DNA from 3 places in the Clostridium sp. genome. Region 3 is predicted to be linked to each of the others. Evidence: riboswitches for the same ligand, from Rfam matches in the RefSeq annotation. Region 3 holds a riboswitch; each other region holds the start of a gene.
The links. Region 3 has a riboswitch for S-adenosylmethionine ahead of LKE46_RS04985 (trans-sulfuration enzyme family protein). Riboswitches for the same ligand answer to the same signal wherever they lie in the genome.
Positions count from the first base shown of each region.

Region 1 (3,285 bases), 940 kb from region 3:
TATTTGTAGATCATGGACTTCTCAGGAAAAATGAAGGAGATCAGGTTGAAGATGTATTTAAAAAGCAGTTTGACATGAATTTCATAAGAGTAAATGCAGGAGATAGATTTTTAGGCAAACTTGCAGGTGTAGATGATCCTGAAAAAAAGAGAAAAATAATTGGAGAAGAATTCATAAGAGTATTTGAACGGGAAGCTGAAAAGCTTGGGGATATAGCTTTTCTTGTCCAAGGTACCATATATCCGGATGTTGTAGAAAGCGGACTTGGAACTTCGGCTACTATAAAGAGCCACCACAATGTAGGAGGACTTCCGGAAAATATGAATTTTGAGCTTATTGAACCTCTCAGAGAGTTGTTCAAGGATGAGGTAAGGGCAGTAGGTGAAGAACTGGGAATACCACATAAATTAGTCTGGAGACAGCCTTTTCCAGGACCAGGCCTTGCTATAAGAGTATTGGGTGCAGTTACAGAGGAAAAGCTCGAAATAACAAGAGAGGCAGATGCAATATTTAGAGAAGAAATAGCAGAGGCAGGATTGGACGAATCAATATGGCAGTATTTTGCATGCCTTCCTAATATACGTTCGGTAGGTGTCATGGGAGATGAAAGAACTTACTGCTACACTGTTGCACTCAGGGCGGTTACATCTTCTGATGCTATGACATCGGATTGGGCCAAGATACCATATGAGGTACTTGACAAAGTATCAAGAAGGATAGTAAATGAAGTTAAAGGTGTAAACAGAATTGTCTATGACATAACGAGCAAACCTCCTTCTACTATAGAGTGGGAGTAAAATAAAAGAACGTGAAATCCAAGCAAACAAAGGGTTTTACGCTCTTTTTATTTCATGCTCAAGAACCAGTTCAGCAATAAAGTCAATAAATGGCCGGTTGTCTTTGTGAGCACGCTTCAGAAGGCTAATATATTCCTGGCGCAAGATCGGAGAAATGACAGCCAGGTAAGCCATCCTGAATAAGAGTCGCATTTATAAGCAGCCTGGAAATTCGACCGTTACCATCGATAAACGTATGAATGAAAACAAAGCGCTTATGAAGTTGGGCCGCAAACTCTATGGGATGATATTTGTTACGGTCAGAAGCCGACTACTGGAATAGCTTCTTCATTTCGCTACCGCTTGTTATTCCGGTGCCATTTTCAGCACCACACCAAGGACAATCTATACTATCACGCTCTTTTCCCCCAGGATAACCGGCGTTTGATATGGTAATGGTGAAATTTTCTAGAATCATTTTTTGGCTGAAAGCCTGTGGACTTTTCCCGGATAACCGGGCAAGCTTGGAGATGCTTATTCCAAGCTTCACACATAGAATTTTCAGCTGTTCAGATACTGACATACCAACACCTCTTTCGATATTCTGGTATATTGAAATATACTACAATAACATAGAGAAGGAATCAGACAATTGGCTATAAGATACCATTTCAGTTCAGAAAATAGCATGTTATTGATGTAACCAATATAAAAGTATTGTAAAAATGTTGTTGACAAATTATCTTAAAAGTTATATCATGTAGGAAATTGAAAAAAGAAAAAACTTCTTATCAAGAGAGGCAGAGGGACTGGCCCTATGATGCCCGGCAACCTGAATAATTTTATATTCAATGGTGCCAATTCCAGCAGGAATACCTGAAAGATGAGAAACTTAAAGGATATAACTTCCTATGGTTTCTCCAGAGGAAGTTTTTTATTCGTATTAATTTGTACTGACTAGAAAAACTAGAGGTCAAATTTAATTTATTATATAGATATTTTTATATTTTATAATAGATTAAATTTGACCTTTTTTATTCAAAAAATTAATAAATAAAACTAAAGGAGTGGTAAAAATGAAATAAAAACAAATATACTTTTAACCAAAATAGTAAAAAGTATAGAAATATAATAAAAATTAACAAAATTAATTGGGAGGAATTTAATTTGAAAAGTGTGAAGAAGATAATGTCGCAAATACTAATTTTAGTATTGGTATTAGTATTTTTTATAGGATGTTCACAAAATGGACAAAATAGCCAGAACTCTAATAATAATGGTAAAAAAGAAGTCGTAAAAATAGGAATAGGCTATCAAACAGTAACATCCCAAACTTGGGGTGCATTGATAATAAAGAATAAAAAACTTTTTGAAAAATATCTTGAAGAAAAATATCCTGATAAGGACTTTGTGGTTGATTGGTTCAATGCTCAATCGGGCCCCCCTTTAACTAATAACATGGTAGCAGGCAAACTTCAATTTGCTTTTATGGGAGATATGCCAATAATTATTAATGGTGAAAAAGGTCAATCGAGTTCAAATTATAAATCCGTATTTTTAGCTTTTGATGGAAAGGGAGAAAACGGAAAAAATCAAGCTATTTTGGTTCCTAAAAATAGTAAAATAACTTCTGTTAAGGATTTATCCGGGAAAACTGTAGCAGTTCCATTGGGATCCAGTGCGCATAGACTATTGCTCAATGAATTAGACAAGAATGGTGTAACGGATAAAGTAAATATAGTAAATCAGGATCTAACTGTTGGAATGACTAATTTGGAACAGAATAAAATAGATGCCCTTGCAGTATGGGAACCATTTACCAGCCTGATAGAAAATAAAGGAATCGGGAAAGTATTGGTAGATGGCAGTGATACTAAAGTTGATTATTTAGATGGAATTGTGGCAGATAGATCATGGGTGGAAAAGAATAAAGACTATACTGTGGCATTATTGAAAGCATTAATTGAAGCACATAAATTTATAAGGGAAAATCCAGATGAAGCAGCCAAAATATTTTCTGACGAAAGTAAATATTCATTAGAGGTCACAAAAAAAATAGTGAATAACGTAAGATTCGATCCAGTTATATACGATAAAGACGTATCTACATTGGAAGGAAGTAAAGACTTTTTAGAAAAACTTGGAAAGATCAAAAATGTCGATTTAAATGAATTTGTTGATTCTCAATATATAAAGGAAGCATACAAAGATTCGAAAATCGCATATCCCAGTGAAGAAGTCTTAAAAGGAAATTGGCAGCAGGTAAAGTAAAAGGAGAAGATAATTATGAAGCAAAACACGGCTCCTTATTTAAAAATAAAAAGATATATTTATCATATAATTTCCATAGCAGTATTTATTGTTATATGGTATATATTTGTTAAATTTAATCTAAGAAAGCCATTGATGTTTGGAAATCTGCCATCTCCCTTGGAAGTTTTGAAATCAATTAAGATAGTTTTAGTAGATAAGGTATTTTATATGCATGTTCTATATAGTAGTGCAAGAG
Region 1 covers NZ_JAKVOI010000001.1:47,323-50,607, forward strand. The annotation lists gene guaA (glutamine-hydrolyzing GMP synthase) at 1-797, shown strand, start outside; gene LKE46_RS17640 (Fic family protein) at 922-1,077, opposite strand; gene LKE46_RS00330 (hypothetical protein) at 1,108-1,359, opposite strand; SAM riboswitch class I at 1,562-1,666, shown strand; gene LKE46_RS00335 (ABC transporter substrate-binding protein) at 1,953-3,047, shown strand; gene LKE46_RS00340 (ABC transporter permease) at 3,063-3,285, shown strand, end outside.
Region 1: it holds a riboswitch for S-adenosylmethionine, as region 3 does, so the genes downstream of both, LKE46_RS00335 (ABC transporter substrate-binding protein) here and LKE46_RS04985 (trans-sulfuration enzyme family protein) in region 3, are expected to answer to the same signal.

Region 2 (3,285 bases), 120 kb from region 3:
CATCTGCATAAAACGGAAGCATCAGTCCATTAGTTGAAAGACAGAATGTAATATTAGGAGAAACTTCTTTTATAAGTTCTATTGACCTTTTTGTCTCTTCAAAATTTGCAAGTGGATCTCCCGGCCCGGCTATTCCAACTACAGTCAAATTATTCAGTTTTTCTTTCACAACCTTGAATCTATCTCTTGCACCCTCAGGAGTCAGGACCTCACTTGTAACTCCCGGTCTTGTCTCATTTACACAGTCATACTTTCTATTACAAAAATTACAGCTTACATTGCATTTTGGAGCTACCGGTATATGCATTCTTGCATACTTATGGGCAATACAGTTGTAACATGGATGTTGAAGTGTTTTACTGTCAATATTTTTTGCTGCTTCTATACTCATAAATTTCCTCCCAATTATTAATAAAAAAGGCTAAAGAAAATTTCAATTTCTTTAGCCTTCAGTTTTTCTGATCAACTAAATAACATTGCTTATTATCCAATAAGACCGTGTTCCAGCATTATTGATTCCAATTCCTCCTGTGCCATAGGTTTTGGAATTACAAACATGTCATTTCCGTCTATGGCTTTAGCTAGTGATCTATACTCATCTGCCTGTTTAGCCTTAGGATCATATTGTATGACAGTCTGCTTGTTTATTTCTGCCTTTGTAACCTCCGGACTCCTCGGTACGAAATATATCAACTGGCTTCCCAGCTTTTTAGCAAATGCATCAAGCAGTTCATATTCATTGTCAACCTTTCTGCTGTTGCATATTATTCCTCCCAGTCTTACTCCACCGGCATTTGCAAATTTGCTTATACCCTTTGATATGTTGTTTGCCGCATACATTGCCATCATTTCACCGCTGGCTACTATATATATCTCCTGTGCTTTTCCTTCACGTATAGGCATTGCAAAACCACCGCATACAACATCACCAAGTACATCGTAGAAAACATAATCAAGATCATCCGTATATGCACCAAGCTGTTCAAGCATGTTGATGGAAGTTATTATTCCCCTTCCTGCACATCCAACTCCCGGTTCCGGTCCTCCTGATTCAACACACTTTATGTTTCCAAAGCCTGTCTTCAATATTGCATCAAGATCGACATCTTCTCCTTCTTCCCTCAATGTATCCAGGACTGTCTTCTGAGCCAATCCTCCCAAAAGCAACCTCGTGGAATCTGCCTTCGGATCACATCCTACTACCATAACATGTTTTCCCAACTCTGCCAGTCCTGCAGTAAGATTCTGTGTTGTAGTGGACTTTCCAATTCCACCTTTTCCGTAAATAGCTACTTGTCTCATTTAATTTTCCTCCTAAATATTTTAAAGTAAATCAGAATAAATTATCAATAGAAAACAAAAAGGCCAACTTCTTACAAGATACATTCAATAAATATCCTGTAGAATTTGACCTCTAGTTTTCTAGTCAATCAAAAATAAAAAATCTTACAGAGAAACTATAAGACTTAAATCTTTCAAAATTTCTCATCTTCCAGGTTTAACCTGCTGGAATTAGCACCATTGAACAATACATTATTCAGGTTGCCGGGCATCATAGGGCCAGTCCCTCCACCACTCTCGATAAGATCCATATTTAATTATTGTATATATCATACTTAATTTAAATATAATTGTCAATAGCAAATTTAACTTTTTTTGATTTATTTATTAATTAAATCTAGTAAGCACCACTGAATATATGTCTTCCAACAGCCTAAGGCCTCCATTATAGCCTACATAGGAGCTGCTTATTATGAGCCTCTCAAAAACAGGCCATGATATCGTTATATAATGTGCTTTTGTCTCACTGGCAATCTTTTTCTCCCACGAGCTTCCTATTATCAGCGGATATCCATAATAATCCGTGTTTCTGATCTCCTCATCTATTTTGTAGCCGTCCGTTGTAAACTCTACTTCTGCTTCTATACCATCGTTTAATTCTTTAAAATATCCTTTTATGTCATCTTGATATTTTAGAGGTGCATCATCAATTATATACTGCTTAGATGGAAACAGTCCAAGATCGTTTATCAAAAACTTCGTCACAGCCAGAGTATACTGCGAATCGGAAACCACAACAAATCTTTTGGACATAACACGGGTTTCCAGAAATACATCTGCGAATCTCTCTATATAGTAATAATATTCTTCTTCATTCCTGTTTACAATTTTTTCAACCTTTTTTCCGTCTATTCCTGCAAATTCACCTACAGCTCTCAAAAATTTGCTAGTTTCAAAAGCTCCTATGGGAAGAACCGGGTAGTGGAAATATGGAGTACCAAATTTGCTCTTTAAAAGTTCCATATTTTCAATTCCAACCCAGGGCGATACCAGAAGATTGAATTCGGCTTCCGGTATCTTGTCTATATTTTTTATCCCTCTTCCATATCCAAATATTGTATTAGGTGTCAGTCCAAGCTGTGAAACGAGGTTCTCAAGTTCTCTCAAATTTCCTGCCCAGAATGGGTCATGAAGGGGAATACCTGCCCATATATTTACAAGTCCCTTTGTCTTTTTATCCGAAGGTTTTAAATACTGTTCTATTATCGCCTTTACAACCCACTCGTGTCCGAGATAATTATTCCCTTTAAATCCCGGTGTCGAGGCGTATATAACCGGTTTTTCTGAGTTCTTGAATGATTTTACAATTTCCTCCGAATCATCTCCGACTATTTCCGAGCTGCAGCTGGTAAGAACTACATACAGGTCTGCATCAACGACCTTCAGTGCATTTTCTATAGTTTCTTTCAGTTTTTTTTCGCCTCCGAATATTACCTCTTTTTCACTTATATTTGTGCAGGGAAATATATGGGATGAAAAATGTCCCGAGCTTCCAAAATCCCTCTCAAGTTTTTCTGCGCATCCAGGGCCGGAATGCAGGATTGGAATAGCATTTGTTATTCCATGTACAGTCTGCATGGCAGCCATGGCACATTTATATCTTGGCTGGTCCAGTATTTTTGACATATTACTTCACCTTTTCCTTTTCTGCTTTGTATTTTTTGAAAAATGCCGAGTTTTTCTGCTTGTACCACCAATCCGTGTACGGGAGCTTTACCCTTGAGGCAAGATTTTTCTCAAAGCTTCTATTTTTAATGGTATCAAGAACACTATATGCAAAATTCAGTGTTCCTCTGTAACCAAATATCATATACTCGTCATTTACACAGAGTGCAGGAACACCCTGTTTTATTGCCCACACAGTAGTACCTGGATGTCTCGAAAAATATATGTCCGGCTTGTATTCATTCAATATATTTAGCACTTCATAGTTTTGCTGCTCAG
Region 2 covers NZ_JAKVOI010000001.1:1,098,702-1,101,986, reverse strand. The annotation lists gene nifB (nitrogenase cofactor biosynthesis protein NifB) at 1-391, opposite strand, end outside; gene nifH (nitrogenase iron protein) at 484-1,302, opposite strand; SAM riboswitch class I at 1,483-1,588, opposite strand; gene LKE46_RS05495 (nitrogenase component 1) at 1,669-2,967, opposite strand; gene LKE46_RS05490 (nitrogenase component 1) at 2,969-3,285, opposite strand, start outside.
Region 2: it holds a riboswitch for S-adenosylmethionine, as region 3 does, so the genes downstream of both, nifH (nitrogenase iron protein) here and LKE46_RS04985 (trans-sulfuration enzyme family protein) in region 3, are expected to answer to the same signal.

Region 3 (3,285 bases):
AACTGAAGGTAAATTTTTTAAATAGAATTATTTCTTCCAGGGCATTGAATAATGATGGAAACAAAATATTGAATCAGGTTGATATAAATAATGCTAATATTAATGATGGATTGAGAATTATAATTGATCAATCTAAAAAAGATAAATTCATTGATTCGGATTATACGAAGACAAAAACTATTTCTATTGATATAGACGGTAAAGATATAAATATTTCAAAATTCAAGTCTCAGATGAAGGCTTCCAACTTGAACATTGAAATTGAATCAAACGGTAATGTGATTTTAAATAAGAATTCAATCGATAATTCAAAAGGAAGTGTAAAGGCGACTGATAACATATTGAATAAAGTTGAGCAGCCAAGTACCGGAAGCAGCTCTAAAAAACCTGATAATATCAATCATACCAGTAGAAGTCATATAAATACAGGTAGCGGCAGGTCAGCCCTGGATAAAAACAATGAAAAGAAAAAATACAATTCGAGAGGACCACACCAGTATAATAATAAAAACGGCAGTAAAATCAAGAAAAGTTATCAACATAATAACGGTCCGAATGTCGAAAGGGTAAAGAGAGTTGAGAATCAAAAAAAGAGTCCATATAAAAAGGGTTCGAAGACATGGAGATAGAAAATGGAGGATAATATGTGCAGTGCATATTGCTATGAATTTGAAATCGGAAAGATGGTAATTGTTGAGGACAACAGGACAATTACTCGTATATATTTTGGAGAGCATATACCCGAAAATGCTGGAAAAATTGAGACACCCTTAATTAGAAAGGCACATGAAGAACTTGATGAGTATTTTAGTGGAACAAGGAAAGTTTTTGATTTGCCGCTGGCACCGCAGGGAACGGAATTTCAGACAAGAGTATGGAAAGCGCTTTTGAATATTCCCTATGGGAAAACCTGTAGTTATAAAGAAATAGCAGAAAGTATAGGAAATGGTAAAGCATGTCGTGCGGTGGGTATGGCAAATAATAAAAATCCAATTGTAATTGTAATACCATGTCACCGTGTTGTCGGTTCCAATGGACAGCTGGTTGGCTATGCAGGCGGTTTGAATGTGAAGAAAAAACTTCTGGATATGGAAAAGGCTTATTGACAATAAATTCATTGTAGTATATCATGAAGTAAATTGAATAATTAAATCTTATCAAGAGTGGTGGAGGGACTGGCCCTTTGAAACCCGACAACCAACATTTGTACATGAATGTATGGTGTCAATTCCAGCAGAATATTCTGAGAGATAAGAAAAATATTTTATGAAATTAAAGTTGTTTTTCTTATGGAAGACAACTTTTTTAATGCAAATATTTATTAAATTTATGGGGAGGAAATATATGACAAAAGAAACTAGCTTTATAACAAAATGTGTACATGTAGGTAATGGTGTTGATAAAGAAACTGGTGCTATAAGGCGGCCTATAACCATGGCAAATTGCTATAGACTTCCAGAAGATGCATCATCGATTAACTGGAGTGATCCGAACCAGATGCTTTATACAAGAAATACTTCTGCAAATCAGCTCTATCTTCAGCAGAGACTGGCTGCATTGGAGGGCGGTGAAGATTGTGTGGTACTGGCAAGTGGAGTTGCAGCACTTGCAGGAGTGTTTTTCACATTTCTTGAAAGCAAAGCCCATGTAATATGTTCAAATGTCTCATATATAGCGGTTTACAGACTGCTTAACCAATATCTCCCAGATAAGTATGGAGTAGAAGCAACACTTGTAGATACATCCAATCTGGAAGAGATAAAAAAGGCAATAAGACCTAATACGAAGCTTATTCATGTGGAGACACCGGGAAATCCAACTACAAAAATAAGCGATATTGCAGAAATAGCCAAAATTGCCAGGTCCATTGGAGCATTGTTTAGTGTGGACAGTACATTTGCATCTCCGTATCTGCAGCATCCTCTTGAACTTGGAGCCGACCTGGTGGTTCATAGCCTGACAAAGTACATAAATGGACATGGTGATGCCATGGGTGGAGCGGTAATAGGAAAAAAGGAACTTATAGACAAAATAAAAGGCCAGGCTATGGTCAATCTTGGAGGTACGATAAGTCCATTCAATGCATGGCTTATAATGAGAGGGGTTGTGACACTGCCTCTTCGTATGAAGCAGCACAGCGATACGGCACTCAAGGTTGCACAGTATCTGGAATCAAATCCATCTGTGAAATTTGTTGCATATCCAGGCCTTGAAAGTCATCCCCAGCATGAAATTGCCAAAAAGCAGATGAGGATGTATTCAGGAGTCATAGCTTTTGCACTTAAGGCAGACAGCGAGACTCACAATAAATTTATAAATGCACTTGAACTGGTTGTCCCGGCAGTTTCCCTTGGACATGATGAAAGTCTTATTGTATATACAGGCCCAAATGATGAAAGAATAAATTTCTATCCTGAAATATTCAGAGACGGATATATAAGATTCAGCATAGGACTTGAAAGTGCAGAGGATATTATTTATGATTTAAAACAGGCACTTGAAAAATGCGGACTGTGAATTGGAGTAAAACAGCATGCTGCAAAACTAAGTATTTAGTTTTGCAGCATGCTGTTTTGTTTACAGGATTTAACGTATATGAATATCTCTTAAATAAAACTTAACAAGAATGTGCAGTCAAAAATTACATATAGGAAATATTATTATATTGGGGATATAAATAAAGAGGTGTCAGGTTGATGATATTAAATACTCACTTAATATTTTCCAAAATTGTATATAAACATTGTTTAAAAGAACTGAATTTCAAATTAAATAAAATCCTTTTTATGTATGGAAATATCAAGCCGGATATTTCTCCTAATTCCTGTAGGAATCCTCATACTTTAAAGGATAGCTTGAATGTTGTATCTGAATGTTTTGATAAATTGTCTCATGATGAACTGGATATTAATCAGTTTTCGATGATTCTGGGGATTATGTGCCATTATATAAGTGACTATTTCTGTCTGTATCATACAGAGGAATACAGCAATAAAAATATCTTTGGACATATAGCATATGAAATAGTACTCCATTTTAATTTACGAATTCTTCTCATACGCGGCAAGCTGAAATTAATAAATAATAAAAGTTTACCGCAGAGAAATATTCTGTCGATTATTTTCAATATGCAGCGAGAATATTTCAAGCAGAAGAGGTCATTTCTAAGGGATATAACCTATGCTGTATCGACTATAAATATGACAGTAGAATCAATAATCTATTTCAATTCACACGATTTTTCAAATCTGGAAAGTTATGATTTGCCAAAAGACATAGGAGGGA
Region 3 covers NZ_JAKVOI010000001.1:983,675-986,959, forward strand. The annotation lists gene LKE46_RS04975 (anti-sigma factor domain-containing protein) at 1-629, shown strand, start outside; gene LKE46_RS04980 (methylated-DNA--[protein]-cysteine S-methyltransferase) at 645-1,106, shown strand; SAM riboswitch class I at 1,152-1,257, shown strand; gene LKE46_RS04985 (trans-sulfuration enzyme family protein) at 1,345-2,517, shown strand; gene LKE46_RS04990 (zinc dependent phospholipase C family protein) at 2,697-3,285, shown strand, end outside.